DNA from 2 places in the Paraburkholderia bengalensis genome. Region 2 is predicted to be linked to the other one. Evidence: riboswitches for the same ligand, from Rfam matches in the RefSeq annotation. Region 2 holds a riboswitch; the other holds the start of a gene.
The links. Region 2 has a riboswitch for ZMP and ZTP ahead of H3V53_RS21250 (LysE family translocator). Riboswitches for the same ligand answer to the same signal wherever they lie in the genome.
Positions count from the first base shown of each region.

Region 1: linked by a shared signal. The riboswitch ahead of glyA (serine hydroxymethyltransferase) and the one ahead of H3V53_RS21250 (LysE family translocator) in region 2 are both predicted to bind ZMP and ZTP.

Region 1 is NZ_JACFYJ010000045.1:42,455-52,806, reverse strand. It holds gene H3V53_RS24385 (hypothetical protein) at 1-216, shown strand, start outside; tRNA gene H3V53_RS24380 (tRNA-Lys) at 539-614, opposite strand; gene ybgF (tol-pal system protein YbgF) at 837-1,586, opposite strand; gene pal (peptidoglycan-associated lipoprotein Pal) at 1,602-2,108, opposite strand; gene tolB (Tol-Pal system beta propeller repeat protein TolB) at 2,128-3,420, opposite strand; gene tolA (cell envelope integrity protein TolA) at 3,534-4,574, opposite strand; gene tolR (protein TolR) at 4,571-5,017, opposite strand; gene tolQ (protein TolQ) at 5,028-5,705, opposite strand; gene ybgC (tol-pal system-associated acyl-CoA thioesterase) at 5,871-6,341, opposite strand; gene ydfG (bifunctional NADP-dependent 3-hydroxy acid dehydrogenase/3-hydroxypropionate dehydrogenase YdfG) at 6,527-7,273, opposite strand; ZMP/ZTP riboswitch at 7,476-7,590, shown strand; gene glyA (serine hydroxymethyltransferase) at 7,775-9,022, shown strand; gene nrdR (transcriptional regulator NrdR) at 9,029-9,520, shown strand; gene H3V53_RS24325 (GspH/FimT family protein) at 9,694-10,254, shown strand; gene H3V53_RS24320 (prepilin-type N-terminal cleavage/methylation domain-containing protein) at 10,251-10,352, shown strand, end outside.
Region 2 is NZ_JACFYJ010000036.1:33,942-44,293, forward strand. It holds gene H3V53_RS21235 (M20 family metallopeptidase) at 1-1,389, opposite strand, end outside; gene H3V53_RS21240 (superinfection immunity protein) at 1,586-1,894, shown strand; gene H3V53_RS21245 (epoxide hydrolase family protein) at 1,976-3,130, shown strand; ZMP/ZTP riboswitch at 3,232-3,329, shown strand; gene H3V53_RS21250 (LysE family translocator) at 3,369-4,001, shown strand; gene H3V53_RS21255 (DUF2158 domain-containing protein) at 4,119-4,397, opposite strand; partial or broken gene H3V53_RS21260 (MFS transporter) at 4,986-6,480, opposite strand; gene H3V53_RS21265 (hypothetical protein) at 6,745-7,149, shown strand; gene H3V53_RS21270 (hypothetical protein) at 7,543-7,812, shown strand; gene H3V53_RS21275 (aldo/keto reductase) at 7,865-8,593, opposite strand; gene H3V53_RS43680 (aldo/keto reductase) at 8,514-8,843, opposite strand; gene H3V53_RS21280 (IclR family transcriptional regulator) at 8,928-9,728, opposite strand; gene H3V53_RS21285 (sugar phosphate isomerase/epimerase family protein) at 9,765-10,352, opposite strand, start outside.

The DNA of each region.
Region 1 (10,352 bases), on a different contig from region 2:
ATGGGGCGCGCGATCCTGATGGTGGCCGCGTTGCCCGCGACTTCGATCGGCGGCAATCCGCTCGGCCAGCGCTTTGCGGGGTTGGTGTTCGGCGTCGCGCTAGGGTTGATGGTTTCGGTGTACGCGCAGTTGCAGCGCGCGCATCCCGCGCCGCGGCCGCGTCGCACGATGTCGATGAACGCGGCTGCTTATACGAAGCTTGAACCTAGCGCGTAGGCGAGGGCGGTTGGGTGCGGCGGGTTGGGACGCGGATTCTGATGCGGGAAAGTCCGGCTTTGAGGAGCGGGCTTTTTTGTTGGTAGGACGAATCATTGTGTGGCACTGTCTTGGCCAAGGGCGGGTGACGCACGAGAAGCACACGTTTGAGCATCCGACCGTTTTCTTTCGCGCAAGAAGGGGTCTGGTGGTGAGGTGTTGGAAGTCCCGATGCGACTGACTGACTAGTTGTTGGCTGACCGGTTAAGTCATGACTCGAGCTAGAAGCAGCTCAAAAGCAAAAAAGCCCGGTCGCAATGACCGGGCTTTTTGCTTGTTTTCTTGGTAGGCCGTACTGGATTCGAACCAGTGACCAACGGATTAAAAGTCCGCTGCTCTACCAGCTGAGCTAACGACCCAAAAGAGAAGCGAGAGTATATCGGCATCGCGCGGACCTGTCAAGAATCGTCCGATCGTTCTTCGGTCGAAGGCGCGAAAAAGAAAAGCCCCGAAACCTTTCGGTTCCGGGGCTTTCCGGCGAGAGGCACGCGTATCGGTTTTTTGAAGCGTCGACACTGCGCGTTTTACTGCATACAGCTAGCTTATGCTGCGCGCGTCGGCGAGAGCCAAACGCCGCAACATCACTTGATCTGCGACAGCTTGCTTTGCGCCGACTGCGCGACATCCGAGCCGCCATACTGCGCGACGATCTGCTCGAGTGTCTTCTTCGCAGCCGCCTTCTGGCCCTGTTCGAGCTGATTGTTCGCGATAGCGAGCAACGCCTCCGGCGCGCGCGGATGCTGCGGGTACTTTTGCACGACACCTTGCCACACCGACGTCGAGCCCTTGTAGTCGCGCAGCGCGTACAGCGCGTTGCCGAGCCAGTACTGCGCCGTCGGCTGATACGGGCTTTGCGGATACTTCGAGATGAAGCTGCGGAACGACGTCGCCGCGTTCTTGAAGTCGCCGTTGCGGAACTGCTGCGAAGCCGCGTTGAACGCTTCCGTTTCACCCGGCTGTACGGTGCCCTCCACGCCATCGACCGTCTGCTGCTGCGGCTCGAACTTCTTCAGACGACCATCGAGGTCCGTGTAGTAGTCCTTTTGCTGCTTCTGCAACGTGGCAACCTGATTGGCGAGATCCTCGTTCTGTCCACGCAGCGTCGCGACCTGCTGGTTCAGCTGGTCGAGACGATTCGACTGATCGAGGATCGTGCGTTGGGCCGCCGACAGCTGGCTCGACAGACTATCAGTCTTGGTGCGCAGATCGAGGATCGCCTGGCGAGCCTGATCGTCGTCGAACATGCCCGCATGAGCGGGCAGGGCCATCATGGCCGTGCCCGCGACGCAGGCGGCTGCGGCAACGCGCAGCCAGGGAAAACGGTGCGTCATACGGCTTGTCACCTATTACTGTTGATAGACGAGGTCAGCGCGGCGGTTCTGCGCCCACGACGCTTCGTCATGACCCGTCGCCTGCGGCTTTTCCTTGCCGAGGCTCACAGCTTCCATTTCCGAATCCGGCACGCCGAGCAGCGACAGCGAACGACGGACGGCTTCAGCACGCTTCTGGCCGAGTGCCAGGTTGTATTCGCTCGTGCCGCGCTCGTCGGTGTTGCCCTGGATTAGGACGTGACGCTGCGGATGGCTCTTCAGGTACTGCGCGTGTTGCTGCAGCAGCGGCTGATAGTCGTCTTTAACAGAATAGCTGTCGAAATCGAAATAGATGCTGCGCTTGGCAAGCGGGCTGTTCGGATCGTTCAACGGATCGACATTCACCGTGGCCACATCGTTCGGGTTCGGTTGCGCGCCTGCGCCGCCCTTATTGGCGTTTTCGTCGAGCTTCACGCCCGAATGACATGCAGCCAGCGTTCCGACCATTGCCACGGCAAACGCGATACGAACTTTGGACATCATGCTTTACTCTCCTTGTGTGTTATTGCATAAACGGGCCCCAGGAAGGCTCGCGCACGCTGCCCCCCTGAACGGACAGGACCTGCCGCGTCCGACCATCGGTCGATACTGCGGCCAACACGCCACGGCCGTTCACCTGAGTGGCGTAAAGAATGTACTGACCATTCGCCGCGAAGCTCGGCGATTCGTCATGTGTGGTGTCGGTGAGCGCCGTCGCGACGCCCGAACCCAGATCCTGGATATACAGCTTGAAGCCCCCGCCCGTGCGCGAGATATATGCGAGCTGCTTGCCGTCCGGGCTCACGCGCGGACTCGTATTGTAGTTGCCCGTGAAGGTCACGCGCTGCGCGCTGCCCGCGGACTCGCCGCCGGCTGGCATTTTATAGATCTGCGGCTGGCCGCCGCGGTCGCTCGTGAAATAGATCCACTGGCCGTCCGGAGAGTACGACGGCTCGGTGTCGATCGAGCTGCCTTGCGTGAGGCGACGCAGGCCGCTGCCGTCGGCGTTGACGGCGAAAATCTGCGTGTTGCCCGTGCGCGACAGCGCGACGGCGAGCGTGCGGCCGTCGGGCGACCATGCCGGCGCGCTGTTGTTGCCCTTCTGGTCCGACACGATGGTGCGGCGGCCCGTCGGCAGATCGTGAATGTAGACGATCGGCTTCTTCTTTTCGAACGAGACGTACGCGACCTTGGTGCCATCGGGCGACCATGCCGGCGAGATAATCGGCTCGGGGCTGGAGAGGGCAATGTGCGCGTCCTGGCCGTCCGAGTCGGAAATCTGCAGTTGATAACGGTTGCCCGTCTTGATCACGTACGACAGACGCGTCGCGAACACGCCGCGGCCGCCCATCAGCTTGGCGTAAATATAGTCGGCGATCTTGTGCGCGCTCATGCGCAGACCGCTTTCCGGGCTCACGAGTTCGAGGCCGCCCAGGTTCTGCTGATTGACCGTGTCATACAGCTTGAAGCGCACCTGGTATTGGCCGTTCGGCAGTTTCGTGACGCTGCCCGCCACGAATGCATTCGCACCCTTGGCCTTCCAGGCGCCGAGGTCGACGGAATCACCTTCCGAAACGGGCGCGCTGCCGGCGTCGATATTGGTAAATTTGCCGCTGCGCTGCAAATCCTGGCGGACGATCGTGCTGATCTGCTGGGGAGAATTGGCCTCGTTGGCAAAATTTGCCGTGGCAATCGGGAACTGCGTGGACCCGACGCCCGTCACGAGGACGTTGAGTTGTGCATGGGCGGCACCGCCGGCGGCGATCAGGCACGAAGCCACAAGCGCTCGCAAGCCTAGCTTGGTCATCAAACTCATTCTGTATAAATTCCCCAAAAAACGAATTTCTAACATTCCACGACTACGAAAGACCGGCTAGAGCAGAAATCGTTCCCGGTGCGCCCAACCTGAGAGAGGACCGGGAACGGCTGTCAGGCGGCCGGGCGCAGCGTGATCGTAAAGCTACCGGGCGTCTTGCCGTCGATATCCTGCGGCATAGGGTCGGAGCGCTGGACGGCGCGAAGCGCGGCGTCGTCCCAGGCCTGGTTGCCGCTGCTATGGGTGATGGTTGCGCTCAACAGCGTTCCCGTCGGCGAGCAGCGCACGGCAACGACGGTTTGCAGACCCGCCGTTTCCCCCGACCAGACGATGTTCGGTCGCACGCGGCGCTGCACCTTCTCGGCATAGCCCGGCGACGCCGCGTTGCCGCCCGCGCCGCTGCCCGTGCCGCTCTTTGCGAGACCATTGCCCGTCGACCCTTCGCCGCCCGCCATGCCTTGCATCGCGGCAAGACGCTGGCGCCGCTCGGCGTCGAGCTTCTTCGCGGCCTCCGCCTGAGCTTGCGCCTGGGCCTTCGCCTTCGCTGCCTTGGCCGCGTCGGCCTTGGCCTGCGCTTCGGCTTGCGCCTGTTTGGCTTCCTGTTCCTTCTGCTTCGCTTCCTGCTGCTTCTGTTGTTCTTCCTGCTGCTTCTTCAACTGTTCCTGCTTCTGCTGCGCCAGTTGCTGCTGCTTGAGCTTTTCCGCCTGCTGCTGTTGCTGCTTGAGTTTCGCGGCAGCGGCCGCCGCAGCCTGATCGGCGGCGAGTTGCTGCTGACGTTTCGCTTCGGCTTCCTGCTGGGCCTGCAGCTTCTGCTGACGCTGCTGCTCGGCGAGTTCAGCCTGGCGCTGGGCTTCCTGCTGTTTACGCTTCCTTTCCTGCAGCGCGATGTCAGCCTGTTCGTCGCTGACCTGCGGCGCGGGCCTGACGGGCGTGGGCGCGGGCGGCGGCGGAACCGGGCGGGGCGTCGGCACGTCGGGCACTTCAGTCCACAGTTCGGCTTCCGCGCCCGCGGGCGTGCTGTTCTGCCAGTGGATGCCGTGATACAGGAAGAAGCCGAGCAGCACGTGCATCAGCGCGGCGAGCGCGAACGCGCGCCACGTGCCGCGCTCGCGCGGCGGCCGAAGCGGATAGGCGTTTTTCGGTCGGCGGGTCATTGCGATTTGACGAGCAATCCAACGCGCTTGACGCCGCGAGCCTTCAGGTCGGACATCACGTTCATGACGACTTCGTACTTGACCGTCTTGTCGGCGGCGATCACGACGGGCTGGTCGGGATGCGCAGCCTGACGGTCGGTGACGAAGCTGCGTAAGTCGGCTTGCGTCATCGTTTCCTGTTGCGTCGTGCCTGCGTCGTCCTTATATTTGACGCTCATATTGCCGTCGGCCTTGATGTTGACGACGACGGGCGGCGTCTGCTGCTGCGGCGCGGCGCCGCCAACCGTCGGCAGGTTCACGATCGACGGCGCGACGAGCGGCGCCGTCACCATGAAGATCACGAGCAGCACGAGCATTACGTCGATGTAAGGCACGACGTTGATGTCGGCCATCGCGCGGCGCGAGCGGCTGCCGCGCATGCTGGAACGAACTGAACCGGCCATCGTGAACTCCTTAATGGGCCTGACGCTGCAGGATGTTCGAGAACTCTTCGATGAAGGTTTCGAAGCGGATCGCGAGACGATCGATATCGTGCGCGTATCGGTTATAGGCGACAACGGCGGGAATGGCGGCGAACAGGCCGATTGCCGTGGCCGTCAGCGCTTCGGCGATACCGGGCGCGACGTTGGCGAGCGTGGCCTGCTGGACGTTAGCGAGGCCGCGGAACGCGTTCATGATCCCCCACACCGTGCCGAACAGACCGATATACGGGCTGACCGAGCCGACGGAGGCGAGGAACGCGAGATTCGCTTCGAGCACGTCCATTTCGCGCTGGAACGCGGCGCGCATCGCGCGGCGGGCGCCGTCGAGGATCGCGCCCGGGTCGTTGATCCGCTTTTCCTTGCCCTTCAGAAACTCGCGCATGCCCGACTCGAAAATGCGCTCGAGTGCGCCGATGGTGTGACGGTTGTTCGCGGCGCTCTGATACAGCGCCTGCAGGTCGCCGCCCGACCAGAAATCGCGTTCGAAGCGCTCAGTCTGCGCCCGCGCGCGGCGGATCGCAAACCACTTGCGGAAGATGAAAGTCCACGACATCAGCGACAGCAGCAACAGCAGCGCCATCACCGCCTGCGCCAGCAGGCTCGCATTGAGAACGAGGGAAATGATCGACAGATCTTGTGTAGTGTTCATAGAGGTTCGCTGTAACGTCCCGAATGGGGCGTCCGGCTGTAAGGTGGGTCGAAGCGTTCGGTCGGCTTTTTGCCGGCAAACCGGAAGCTTCGGCTGGCCCTTCGCCGAACCATGCTTGGTCTTGTTGTGACCGTTACGAGTTCACTGTCCAGGTAACAACGACGCTCAAATAACCGCCGTTGACACGCTGGCGCCGTTTGAGTCCGGTTCGCGCTGCAATGCCGCGTGAACCGGAGGAGGAATGGCTGCCGGCTTCATCGATTGCGAATCGACACAGCCGACGCGGATCGAGCCCGTTGCCAGCAGCGTGTCGCCGCGCCACGCCTCCTGGGCGAAATCCACCGATGCGCGGCCCAGCCGTTCGATCCGGCTGACGATGCGCAGCAGGTCGTCGAGCCGGGCGGGCGCGTGATAGTCGAGCGCAGTGCTGCGCACGACGAACAGCGTGCCCGTTTCTTCCGCCAGCCTGCGCTGGTCGACACCGCACGCGCGCAGCCATTCGGTGCGCGCGCGCTCGAAAAACTTCAGGTAGTTCGCGTAGAACACGATGCCGCCGGCGTCGGTATCTTCGTAATACACGCGAACCGGCCAGATAAAGGCGGTTCGCGCGCCGGACTGACTGTCAGACATATTCATAGGCGCGCATTTTACCGGAACGCAAAAGAGCGCTGCATTTTTGGGCACTCTTGTATCGCGACGTGCCTGGCGCGGGGCCTGCGCCTTGCCTGCACCTGCCTGCCTCGCGTTCGTACGCGTGTTCGTACGCGCGGCGCTCACGCATCCGTGCTGCCCGGTGCGCGCCCGGCGCTTCCATTCCCCGCTTAGCCGCGGTGAATGTTCAATCCGGCGAACGACTGTGCGACGGGCATTAGTTCGATCGTATTGATGTTGACGTGCGCGGGGCGCGTCGCGATCCAGTAGATCGAATCGGCGATGTCTTCCGCCGTGAGCGGCTGCACGTTCTGATAGACGGTCGCCGCCTTCGCGTCGTCGCCGCGAAAACGTACGTTCGAAAATTCCGTGCCGCCGCACAGGCCCGGCTCGATGTCCGTCACGCGGATGGGCGTGCCGTGCAGGTCCGCGCGCAGGTTCAGGCTGAACTGGCGCACGAACGCCTTGGTTGCGCCGTACACATTGCCGCCGGGATAGGGCCAGGTGCCTGCCACCGAGCCCAGATTGAGCACGTGCCCGCGATTGCGCTCGATCATGCCCGGCAGGAACGCGCGCGTGACCTGCACGAGGCCGGTGCAGTTGGTATCGATCATCGTCGTCCAGTCGTCGAGTTCGGCGCGCTGGGCGGGCTCCAGGCCGAGCGCGAGACCGGCGTTGTTGACCAGCACGTCGACGGCGGCGAAGTCGGTGGGCAGGGCGGAGGGAGCGGCTTGAACGGCGGCGCGGTCGCGCACGTCGAGCTCGAACGGCAGCAGATTGTCGCCGAGTTCGTCGGCGAGCGCCTGCAGGCGGTCCTTGCGGCGCGCGGTCGCGACCACGCGATGGCCCCCTTTGACGAAAGCCCGGGCGATGGCGGCGCCGAACCCTGCGGACGCCCCGGTGACGAACACGATCATTGCTGTTTCCTGGTCGGTGAAGAAAGGCCACAAGCCTACTTCCAATGGGGCGAGGCGGCAAGAATGACCCCGTCGCCGGAAGGCGTCCCCGGAGGGCGTGCCGGGCAGTCCTACCCGGGGCAAAATGGGACTCCTGGCGGCGCGCGAGCCACGTCCGTCGGGCCGGTTGCCTATTCCACCCGGTTCCAATAAACTAACGCGCTCACCCCTGCGTGACTGGCGATAGAACCCCACGCTGTCAAGCCTGACGGGTTCAAGGTGGAGTGCCCCACCGTGAAGCGCAGGGTGCCGTTTTGCCGTTCGCCTGGGCAGCCATGTATCGAGCGCGCCGTCGTTTGCGCTGCCGGTGGTTGTCCTGCCTCGCGTGTGCGGCACCTCCTTCATACGCCGCGTCAAGGCTCCCATCATCGGCAGTGGCCAGCCGTGCAGCGTACCTGCTACGCCCTCAGCACACGACCCGCGCATGATCCGGTCAACCTGAACACACTTAACGGAACCAGCATGTTTGACAGAGCCCAAAGCACCATCGCCAACATCGACCCGGAAGTCTGGAAGGCCATCCAGGACGAAAACCACCGTCAGGAAGAGCACATCGAACTGATCGCGTCGGAAAACTACACGAGTCCCGCCGTGATGGCCGCGCAGGGCTCGCAGCTCACCAACAAGTACGCCGAAGGCTACCCGGGCAAGCGCTACTACGGCGGTTGCGAATACGTCGACGTCGTCGAGCAGCTGGCAATCGACCGCGTGAAGGAGCTGTTCGGCGCCGAAGCCGCGAACGTTCAACCGAATTCGGGCTCGCAGGCGAACCAGGGCGTGTTCTTCGCCATGCTCAAGCCGGGCGACACCATCATGGGCATGAGCCTCGCGCACGGCGGCCACCTGACGCACGGCTCGCCCGTCAACATGTCGGGCAAGTGGTTCAACGTGGTCAGCTACGGCCTGAACGAAGCCGAAGACATCGACTACGATGCCGCCGAGAAGCTCGCCCAGGAGCACAAGCCGAAGATCATCGTCGCGGGCGCATCGGCGTTCGCGCTGCGTATCGACTTCGAGCGTCTGTCGAAGATCGCGAAGTCGGTGGGCGCGTATCTGATGGTCGACATGGCGCACTACGCCGGCCTGATCGCAGCGGGCGTCTACCCGAACCCGGTGCCGTTCGCCGACTTCGTCACCACCACCACGCACAAGAGCCTGCGCGGCCCGCGCGGCGGCGTGATCCTGATGAAGGCCGAGTACGAAAAGCCGATCAACTCGGCGATCTTCCCGGGCATCCAGGGCGGCCCGCTGATGCACGTGATCGCGGCCAAGGCCGTCGCGTTCAAGGAAGCGCTGTCGCCGGAATTCAAGGAATATCAGCAAAAAGTGGTCGACAACGCTCGCGTGCTGGCCGAGACGCTCGTCAAACGCGGTCTGCGCATCGTGTCGGGCCGTACGGAAAGCCATGTGATGCTGGTCGATCTGCGCGCGAAGAAGATCACCGGCAAGGCAGCGGAAGCGGCACTGGGCGCGGCGCACATCACCGTGAACAAGAACGCGATTCCGAACGACCCGGAAAAGCCGTTCGTGACGAGCGGTATCCGCCTCGGCTCGCCGGCAATGACGACGCGCGGCTTCGGCACGAAGGAAGCCGAGCAGGTGGGCAACCTGATCGCCGACGTGCTCGACAACCCGGAAGACACGGCAACGATCGAGCGCGTGCGTGCGCAGGTCGCGGAGCTGACCCAGCGTTTCCCGGTCTACCGCTAAGCCGCCATGCGCTGCCCCTTCTGCCGGCACGACGATACGCAGGTCGTGGACTCGCGGGTGTCCGAAGATGGCGCCGCGATCCGGCGCCGCCGCCGCTGCCCCGCCTGCGACAAGCGTTTCACGACGTACGAGCGGGTCGAGCTGGCGTTGCCCTCGGTGGTGAAGAAGGATGGCAGCCGCACGGAATTCGATCGCCGCAAGATCGTCGCGAGCATGCAACTGGCGCTGCGCAAGCGCCCGGTTGCAGCCGACGCGGTGGACGCCGCCGCGTCGCGTATCGAATATCAGCTGCTTGGCAGCGGCGAACGTGAGGTGCGCAGCGAGCGCCTGGGCGAGCTCGTGATGAACGAGCTGCGCGCGCTCGATACGATCGCGTATGTGCGCTTCGCGTCCGTCTACCGGCGTTTCGAAGACGTCTCCGAGTTCGAGGACGTCATTGAAGAGTTCCGCCGGATGAACGCCCCAGCCGCGCCCGCCAAGCCTCCGCGCAAGCGCTGATTTCTCGCGTATCCGCATTTTTCTCTCCCTGAAGTCCAACCGCGAATTCGTTTGATGCACGGACATTGTCGTGCAGGGATTCGCGCGTCCGACACCTGGCCATCCGGCTAATTGTGGCTGTGCTCGCGGGCCGTTACATTCGATGCGTTCTTGATGGAAATAGAGGAATGCAGATGAAACGGAATGCTCATGTGCGGTGCATCTGTCGCGGGTTCACGCTGTTCGAATCGTTCGTCGTCGTTGCGCTGCTCGCCGTCGTCGCGACGTTGACTGTGCCTTCATTCATTGCGTGGCACGTGCGCGATCAGGTCGACGCGCGCGCCCGCGCGTTGCTATCCACCCTGAGTTACGCGCGCGGTGAGGCCATGCGGCGCGGCGCGCGCGTGACGGTGTGCCGCGTCGATTCCGCGCGCCATTGTCTGGCTGCGGGACAGCCGTGCAAGGCGGGCAACGTGGACTGGTCGTGCGGATGGGCTGTGATGATCGAACGCGCAGGCGGCTTCTATCCGTTGCGCGTGCAGCCGGAGCTTGCATCCGTCAGTATCGCGGGCGCATCGACGAATCTGACCTTCACGCCGCCTGCAGGTCAGGCGAACGGCAGCTTTCGCAGCTTCGATATCGGCCCGCGGACGGAGTCGAAGGCCACGCAAGGCAAGGACTGGCGACGCTGCATTCGGATAGCGGCAGGGGGACGGCCGCGCATCGTCGATGGAGCATGTGGAGCGTCGGCATGATGCGTACGAACCGCGTGTCGCAGTCCGGTCAGTCGCTGATCGAGGTGCTCGTGGCCGTCGCAGTGACGGCCGTAACCGTGCTCGGCCTGATTGCCGTG
Region 2 (10,352 bases):
GTTCGGTCCGTGCGCGTTCGACTTGGGTCCAAGCACGCCGCAGACCATGAACTGCGAAGTCGGGAAGCCCGCTTTCAGCACGTTCATCAACGGGATCGTGCCGCCCTGCCCGATGAACGCGACGTCCGCGCCGAAGTGCTGGCGCGACGCGTCGTTCAGCGCGCTGCCGAGCCACGGCGCCAGTTCCGGCGCGTTCCAGCCCGTCGCGGCGCCCTCATCCGGCTTGAACGTGACCTTCGCGTTGTACGGCGGATCGAATTCGAGCAGCGACTTCAGTTGCTGCACGGCCGTTTCCGCATCGACAAGCGGCGGCAGGCGCAGCGACAGCTTGAACGCGGTGCGCGGACGCAGCACGTTGCCCGCGTCGGCGAGCGACGGCAAGCCCGCCGCGCCCGTCACCGACAGCGACGGACGCCACGTCGAATTGAGCAGCGCTTCCTGCGGATCGGTGGTGGTCGGCAGCACGGGGCCGCCGTCCTGGCCGCAAGCCCACGGCAGCTTCTTCCACACGTCGTCACCGAGAATCTTCGCGGTCGCTTCCGCTTCATCCAGACGATCGAGCGGGATCGGGCAATGGAAGCCCTTCGGCAGCAGCGTGCCGTCGGCGGCGTCTTCGAGACGCGCGAACAGTTGCCGCATGATGCGGAAGCTCGACGGCGCAATGCCGCCGTAGCCGCCCGAGTGGATACCTTCATCGAGCACCTGCACTTCGAGGTCGCCCGAGACGAGCCCGCGCAGCGACGTGGTCAGCCACAACTGATCGTAATTGCCCGCGCCCGAATCCAGACACACGACGAGTCCGACCTTGCCGAGACGATCGCGCAATGCGTCGACGTACGGCAGCAGATCGTAGCTGCCCGACTCTTCGCAGGTTTCAATCAGACCGACGCAGCGCGGCCGTTCGATGCCTTGCGCGTCGAGCGCCGCGAGCGCCGTGACGCTTGCGTAGATCGCGTAGCCGTCATCGGCGCCGCCGCGGCCGTAGAGCTTGCCGTCTTCGAGCTTGGGCGTCCACGGACCGAGGTCGTTGCGCCAGCCGTCGAACTCCGGCTGCTTGTCGAGATGGCCGTACAGCACGATGGTTTCCGTGCTGCCCGAGCGCGTGGCGGGCGACTCGAAGAAGATCACGGGCGTGCGGCCCGGCAAGCGGACGATTTCGAGCTTCAGGCCGCGCACGGGCTGCTGCTCGGCCCACTTCGCAGCTTCCGTGATCACGCGCTCGATGTAGCCATGCTTTTCCCAATCGGCGTCGAACGCCGGGCTCTTCGCGGGCACGGCGATGTAGTCGGTCAATGCCGGCACGATCTCATCGTTCCACTTGCGATCGACGAATTCGCGCAGTGTGTCGTGATTCAGCTGGTTAGCGTGCTGGGTATCGTCGGAGATCATGATGGCCCTATCCGGTGCAGTCGAAACGCACATGATAGACCCTATGGGCGGCGTTGCCGAATTCATCCGGGGCGCATTGGGCATGGCGAGACGGCGCCTACGCCTCGCTTGTAATCGGCCTTCGACGGCGCAAGCGCGAGGCGACTGATCGCGCGACAATGAAAGGATTATCAACCGCGCCTTGCGGAGGCTCCCGATGAACAGCGACATGATGGTTCAAGGCGTCGCGGCCGTCGCCGCGCTGGCGCTGTACTTTCTTCCGTCCATCATCGCCGACCGGCGCAAGCGCCATGACGTGCTGACCATCGCGCTGTTCAACGCGTGCATGGGGTGGACGGTATTCGGCTGGCTGGTCGCGCTGTACTGGGCGTTTCAGCCGAATCCCCCCGTGAACCTGGAAGGCGAAGTGGTCCGTTCGCGGCGCGTCATCAGCATGCGTTCGTTCACGACGATGCTCAGCGAACGCGTGAACCTGCGCGCATCGCGCGAGCGTCCGCCGAAATGACGCCTAAGGGCCGCACCCCACGCGCAAGCATGCCGCCCCTCTACCAGCAAGCCGCCCATCCGCCAGCAAGGATTTCCGCCGATGCAGATCACCCCGTTCCAGATTTCCATTCCCGACGCCGAACTCGCCGCGCTCAGGACACGTCTTGCGCACACGCGCTGGCCCGATCCGTTCGATAGCGAGCCGTGGTCGCTCGGCATCGAATTGAACTATCTGCGCGATCTCGTCGACTATTGGGTGCATACGTTCGACTGGCGCGCCGTGGAAGCGCGCCTGAACCAGCAGCCGCAGTTCGTCGCGCGCGCGGGCGGACTTGCGGTGCATTTCGTGCATCGGCGCGGCCTCGGTCCCAGGCCGTATCCGCTCGTGATCACGCATGGCTGGCCCGGTTCGTTCATCGAGTTCGTCGACCTGCTGCCGCATCTGTGCGATCCCGCGTCCGTCGGCGCAGACCCGGCCGACGCGTTCGATGTCGTCGTGCCGTCGATGCCCGGCTACGGCTTTTCCGAACGGCCCGCCAAGCCGGGCATGTCGGTCTTCGCGATCGCGGACCTGTGGGTCGAGTTGATGCGCGGCCTCGGCTATGAGCGGTTCGGCGCGCAAGGCGGCGATCTCGGCGCGGCCGTCTCGATCGCGCTGGCCGCGAACCACGCCCAGCATGTCGAAGGCATTCACCTCAACTTTCTGCCGAGTTCGTACGCGCCGTGCATCGCGCCGGATGATCCGCCCATCACGCAGGAGGAGCAGGATTTCCTCGCGTCCAAAGCGGCATTCGCCGATGCCGAGGGCGCCTACGCGCACCTGCACGCGACGAAACCGCAGACGGCGGCCGTCGGCCTGAACGATTCGCCTGCGGGCCTCGCGGCGTGGATCGTCGAGAAATTCCGCGCGTGGAGCGATTGCGACGGCGATGTCGGGCGCGTGTTCACGAAAGACCAGTTGCTGACCGATCTCTCGTTGTACTGGCACACGCAGACGATCGGCTCGTCGATGCGGCTCTACGCGGAAACGCGCGCGCGGCCGTTGCGCTTCGAGCCGGGGCAGCGTGTTGCGCCGCCGCTCGGCTTCGCGCGGTTTCCGAAGGAGATCAGTCAGCCGCCGCGCTCGTGGATCGAGCGCGTTTTCAACCTCACGCAATTCGCCGACATGCCGCGCGGCGGCCACTTCGCCGCGATGGAGCAGCCCGCGCTGCTCGCCGAAGAAATCCGCCGCTTCTTCCGCCCGCTGCGGCGTTAAAGCGCGGCGGGGCACGCATCGCGAGGCGACGGCGCTCAAGTGTATCGACGGCGGCTGCGCCAGGTGTCTCTGGCCCGCGCGCCGATCGCGCGCAACAATACGACGGTTCGCGCGACTGGCGCTCAATCGAGGTGGGTCACCACCGGGAAACGCGAACCGCGACGCACGTCGCGCTCCGCCGCGCGCCTGGGCCTTGCCTCGATCCCCTGATCGCCCTCCCTTCTCCGGAGCTCACGCAATGCCTCACACCAGCCATCTGCTTGCATTCGCCCTCGTCGCGCTCGGCATGGCGCTCACGCCGGGGCCGAACATGATCTACCTGATCTCCCGCTCGATCTGCCAGGGCCGCACGGCCGGTCTGATCTCGCTTGGCGGCGTCGCGCTCGGCTTCGTGTTCTATATGTTCTGCGCCGCGTTCGGCATCACGGCGCTGCTGCTGGCCGTGCCGTTCGCATACGACGCGCTGCGCTTTGGCGGCGCGCTCTATCTGCTGTTTCTCGCGTGGCAAGCCGTGAAGCCGGGTGGACGCTCGCCGTTCCAGGTCCGAGATCTGCCCGTGGACAGTCCGCGCAAGCTGTTCGCGATGGGTTTCGTCACGAACCTGCTGAATCCGAAAATCGCCGTGCTGTATCTGTCGCTGCTGCCGCAATTCATCGACCCGCAACAGGGCAGCGTGCTCGGGCAGTCGCTGATATTCGGCGCAGTTCAGATCGTGCTGAGCATTTCCATCAATACGATCGTCGCGATGACGGCGGGATCGATTGCCGTGTTTCTCGCGCGAAAGCCGACGTGGCTCGTTGTTCAGCGCTGGATGATGGGTACGGTGCTCGCCGGTCTCGCCGTGCGCATGGCCACGCAAGCGCGGCGATAATGAATACGGGACGCCGTTAACATTACGACGCCGGACATCATGCCCGGCGCCCGCGAAGATGACGTTGAACGTACAGGAAGGATGCGCCCGCGCGCGGTGCGCCGCGTTGCACGCCGTTCAAGGCGCCACGACGCGGACGAACTTGCGCAACTGCACCGAGCCGGCGGGAATGGAGCGCGGCTGGCGCCATACTTCGTCGGGCGCGAAGGTTTCCTGACGCAGTTCGCCGTGGTCGTCGAACCATTGGCAAATAAGCCATTCGCCCGTTTTCTGGGCGACCGGCCCCACATACGTCACAGTCATACGCGAGCCGCCCGCCTTGAGCGTCACCACGTCCCCAATGTTGATTTGCGCTGTTTGCGCCGTATCAAATGCGTCGAGAGTAGCAGTCAGCATGGTTGTCCCCGTTATAAGCATTAGACTGGCTGAAGATTCACTGCCATAACGCACCGCGGTCCAGCAGATTAATAAGAGTGGCGCCAGATTAACAATTGAATATTTCGTCAGCAAGTCATTTTTATTGGAAGCGTTTTCAGAAAAACCGAATATAAACGGCGCAATATCGCGAACGCTCGTGCGTTTTTGTTTAGTGCGCCGATCACCCTCTGGCAACGGCGGCATGTTGTCGCGCAGCACTTCGACGCAGGTCGTTTAGGCCGGTCGATGCACGTTAACGTAAATATGCCCGGTCGTTCGCTGTCATGATGTTGACATCCATATGTCGGACGCCACTCAAATAAGCCCCAGCGTGATAATCGGCGCCATCTGTGAATAAGCGCATCACTGCTGAACGCCGGAAACCGTTGCATTGCGCAATACTCGCCGCGTGAAAAGTATGACAATCGATCGCGAAAAAGTTTTTGCTTTGCGTTTTTGCCCAATCGAAAAACAAAAATGCAGCGGCTCGGGATTTTCCCTTAGCCGCTGCATTTGCGCTGCGTCATTCCGGTTATTTGACCGCTATCAATATCAGCCTGATTCGCGTCACGCTGTCTTGACGGCGCGCCGATGCGCAACCTGCTGATGCCGCACCAGCGTCACGCTGAGCGCAATACAGATCAGCATCAGCACCGCATTGATCGCGAGGCTGCGCTGGAATGCGTACGCATAGCCCGCCGCCGAAGCGGGCGCCGACAAGGCGCCGAAGAACGCGCCGCTGATGGCAGCCGTCCCGAATGCCGAGCCGATCTGCAGCGTCGAGGTGACGACACCCGACGCGAGCCCTGCTTTCGCCGGCGCGACTTCGCCGAGCACGATGCGCATGATCGACGGCAACACGAGTCCTTGCCCGACGCCCGCGATCACGAGCCCGAGGTAGAACAGCGTGCCGAGTGGCGCGTGCGTCGCGGCCCAGCCGGTCGCGCCGAAGCCAACGGTCAGCATCGAGAATCCGGGCGTCAGCACATGAGCGCCGATGCGCCGCACGACGGCGGGCGACGTCAGCGGCCCGGCGACGAAGCCGAGCGCGAACGGCATGATCGCGATGCCGGACTGCAACGGCGTCCAGTGCAAGCCCGTCTGCAGATAAATGCCGTACGTGAGGAAAAACGCGCTGTTGCAATAGAACAGGAACGCGAGCACGAGCCCCGTCGAAAACGCGGGATTGCGGAACAGTTGCAGATCGACGAGGGGACTGCCGCCGGCGCGTTCGACCCCGCGCTCGACGGCGACGAACGCGGCGAACGCAGGAACGGCGAGCGCGAACATCGCGAAGGTCCACCACGGCCAACCGGCCTCGCGGCCGTGCGTCATCGGGTAGATCAGCAGGATCAGCACCAGCGACAGCAGCGCGACGCCCCTCAGATCGACGCCCTCGTGCTTTTCCGGCTGATTCTCGGGCACGAATTTCCATGCGCCGACGAACGCGAGCAAGCCAACGGGAATGTTGATCAGGAAAATGGCGCGCCCAGTCGAGGCCGAACGGCTGATAGGTGATCAGCGCGCCGCCGCCCAACTGTCCGACGATCGACGCAAGCCCGAACACAAAACCGTAAAAGCCCATCACGCGCGTCTGCTGATGCAGCGGCACGACGGCGCGCACGGTCGCGAGCACTTGCGGCGCCATCACGGACGCAGCCATGCCCTGCACGATCCGCGCGATCACGAGCACGTGCCCGTTGGGCGCGAAGCCGCACAGCGCCGACGCGACGACAAAGCCGGCCATTCCCGTCATGAACATGCGCCGCCGGCCGAACAGGTCGCCTAGCCGCCCGCCCGTGATCAACAGCACCGCATACGCCGACGCGTACGCCGAGACGATGAGCTGCAACTGCGCGTCGGTGGCGTTCAAGCCGGTGTGAATGGCGGGCAACGCGAGATTGACGATGAAATAGTCGAGCGGCGCGAGAAACGCACCGATGAACAGCACGGTCAACGCCAGCCCTTGCCGCTCGGTGCGCTGGCCGCGCGGCGCGTCAGCCGCCGCGTCCCGTGCGTTAGGGCGGGAGCCCGACGGTGCCCTCACGTCCGACGCTTTCATGCATCTATCATTCATGACTAATCGCGTTGGCGATTTTTTGCGGTCAACATCGCCTGGGACTGCGTTACATGGGACCAAAGTCCCATACCGGCGGCAATACGCAGCAACTAAACTGGGCAACAAGGGGCGCGAAGCGTCGAGCGCAGAGGCCGAACGCCGTCGCCACGCTCATCATGTCTCCCGCATCAAACAGACGTCTTCGTCATCGCGCCGGTGTCACCAGATAGCAAGCATGGCTTTACGAAACAGCTATTGGAGGCTGGTATGCCATTTCTCGGCCCGGAACGTGTGGTTCGTATGCGCTGCGCGCGCGCCGCGTCTGCTGCGGCGCTCCTGCTTCATGTCGTTGCCGCACCGGCCAGCAATCTCAACTTCCTTAACGATACGCCCTTGTCATACGTGAAGCCGCGCGATATGGATTCGCTCAAGCGAGCGCTGACCGACGTGCTCAACACGAAGAGCGATGGCGAAACCAGTCAATGGACCAACGCGGACACGGGCAATAGCGTGAAGATCGATGCAATGATGACCCCGTCCGACACAAGTCGTGACGGCAAGAAGACGTGCCGTCACGTTGCCGTCGTCCTCTCCGCAAAGGGACAGTCGATGAACCTGCATCCTGTCTTTTGTGGCACAGGGAAGACTGACTGGGCGCTGCAGAAACGTTGAACGAGCGTTCCGGGTACGAGATCAAGGCCGATTGATGCACTCGAGCTCTGACTGCATCACCCGTTATATCTCGACGCCCGCACAGGCACGTCGAGCTTCACGTGGCAGGCGATCACAGGCATCGGGTACGCGATGAAGTGGGACGACATGAGCCTGACCTACCGGTATCCCGCCCACTACGGCTCGCGCGGCCAACTCGCACAAACGCTGCGTTTCAACGGTCTGAGCCCGAATGTGACCTTCAGGTTCTGATGCGATCGGGCCAGCTACAACCGGGGCGGCCAAGCCCCCATTGACAGCGAGCCGGTGCCTGGCGAAGCCATCGTTGAACCTGCCGGTGCGCCGTGCGTCCATGCACGTCGCCTGGCTCGCCCCTTCAATGGTAGTCTCTGCATGCGTTCGGTGACCCACGTGCTGTCTGCCCTCGGCACGCTGTTGCGCTGGCCGATCAATCCGTTCGCGGACGTCGATGTTCGCGGCAGCAGTCCAACACCGTTCGACGCCTCGCGCGCCCGACGGACGGCGAATGTGGGCGCGCAGCGGTTGCGCTTCCTGCTCGATTTCGGCTACACGACCGGGCTCCGGACTCGCGAACTGGTCGACGCCACGCTTGCCCACGCGAAACCGGATGCCCGTGTGAATACTGGCCGCATGTCCCGGTAAAGGCAAAAGCGCGCATGCGTCGAGTCACGCTGCGAAACCCGCGAAATAATGTTTAAGTGTGTTTCCCCCAGTCCTTTGACTTCGCCAGGAAATCGTCCATTTCCTGCCAGAACTCATCGGATACTTTGTCGGAGAGCCGTGCAAAGGACTGGTCGAATTCAACTGCTGTCTTCGCGCCGAATACGATAGTGGTAACAGCCGGGTGCCTCAGAGGAAACTGCAGGGCCGCCGTCGCCAGAGACACATGATGACGCTGACAGATACGCTCCAGTTTTCCCACTTGCGACAAAACCTCTGGCGTCGCCGGCCGCATGTTGTAGTACGCATCAGCGCGCGCGCCCGTCGCGAGAATGCCGGAATTGAAAGGCGACGCGGCAATCCACGCAATGCCCTTCTCCGCGCAGTGGTCCAGTAGCGCAGTACTGTCCGCGCGAAGCAACGAGTATTCTCCGGCAGGCATCACAACATCGACAGTTGCCCGTTCGGCAAAGTCCAGACAGGCACGCCAGTCCATACTGGCCACACCGATCGCTCCGACCACCTTCTCTTCCTTCATACGCCGCAACGCAGCGAAAGCGCCTTCGACCGCGGAGTCAAGTTCGTCGCGATACGTGGTTCCGGCAAAGCCGGGATCGAGATCATGGATATAAACGGCATCGAGCCGATCGACCTTGAGCTGAGACAAGCTGCGTTCAACCGATCTAAGCGTCGTATCGTAGGTGTAGTCCAGAAAATAGTCCCCCCCCGCCGGGCATCGCGCTTGCGCCGCGCTCGCGCAAATATCTGCCGAGCTTTGTCGATAGGTAAAGTTCTTCTCGAGGAAAATCCGCGAGCGCTGCGCCAAGCCGTTGCTCGCTTTCGCCGCCCAGATACGCCGCCGAGGTGTCGAAATAGCGAACGCCGCTCGCCCACGCGGCATGAACCATTCCAAAGAATGCCTGCTCGCCTGCTGCGTTCGCCAGACTGCCCGCTCCGACCCCGACCGATGGAAACTCAACCGCTCTTTCTGCCTTGTTGATTCGCTCAGTCATATGATTTGTATCCTACCTATCTGTCTTGACAATGCGCGATTGCATTTCGTAGCGAGCCCGCACCCGATCGCCGCCACGCGCATATCAAATGCCGCGCGCGCCCTCGCCATTGGCTGAAATGTATCGACGTCGTATGCGTTCGGCGGACGATCGCAGTATTGCTGCAGCCCGTGCGCCGACTTTCTCGGAATAGCGCACCGATGGAATCGCGACGTTCAGCGATCCAAGCGGAAAGCCCGATGACGACAGCACCGGCACACCCACGCCGACGATCCCCGGCGTGTATTCCTCCATCGAATAGGCAACGCCGCTTTGCCGGATAGTCTCGATCTGAGCGAGCAGCACCTTCTTGGTGGTCATCGTCGCTGGCGTGATGGCCTGCATTTTCACCGTCTTCATGTACTCGCTGCGCATCTGATCCGGAAGAAACGCGAGGATCACTTTACCGCCCGACACGGCGTAAAGCGGTGCAAGATCGCCCAAGCGTAAATGCGAAACAAGCCGTTGCGGACTCGTGACCGTCGCGACGACTTCTACCTGATCTCCCTTAAGCTGGTTGAGTGCACACGATTCCAGCGTCTGCTGCGTGATCTCGCTTAGCACGGGTTGAGCGCAGTTGATGAGTGAACGGCTATGCGTCGATTGCTCCGAAAGTCTGATTAGCGCTTCCCCGAGCCGGTAGCCTTTGGTTAGCGGCACGAATTCGACGAAGCCGCGCGCAGTGAGATTCTTGAGCAGCTTGGTGAGCGAGCTCTTCGGTATTTCAAGTGTGTCGGCGATTTCCGTATGTGACATCTCCCGTCCCCACCTGGCGAGCAACTCGATCACATCTAGCACGCGATCCGCCGACTTGACCACGCCATTCGATTCGTCTTCCAGTAACATGCCCGACTCCTGTTCACATATGGAAACATACTAACATCAGGCAACCTGGTCCGCGAGAAACGTCTGCATATGCGCATGGATTCGCCGCGCCTGCTCGTCGAACGGCAGTCCACGCAACGCAAGGGTGGGAGCCTCCACCGCAAGCGGCAGATCGTGTCGCAATGTCGATAGCAGCTCGCGTAACGGCAACTCGCCATCGCCGGGCAGAAGACGCGCCGTTCTCGCTTCTTTTCTTAATTCCTCGATGGTCTGTGGCGCGGCGGATGGCGCATCGCAAATCTGGATGTATTCGATGAGAGCCGGGTCGATGGCACCGATCTGTTCGCACGTTGCGCCCGAGCGGAAGAACTGCAAGGCGTCGATGAGCACCCGCGCATTTGGTTGGCCGCTGGCGAGCACGAGATCGCGCGCATCGGCGGGTGTGCTGACCGCGCAGTACGTGATCGATTCGAGTCCCACGAAAAGTTCAAAACCGTTGGCCGCTTCACAGAGCCGGCCGAAGTTGTCCAGCAGACGGTTGCGTTCGCTATCGTTGCCCACACTCAGCACGTGTCGCGCACCGAGCGCGCGGCCCGCTTCGAGCGCAGGTAGCAATGCCGCCATGTCCGTTTGCGGACCCAGCCA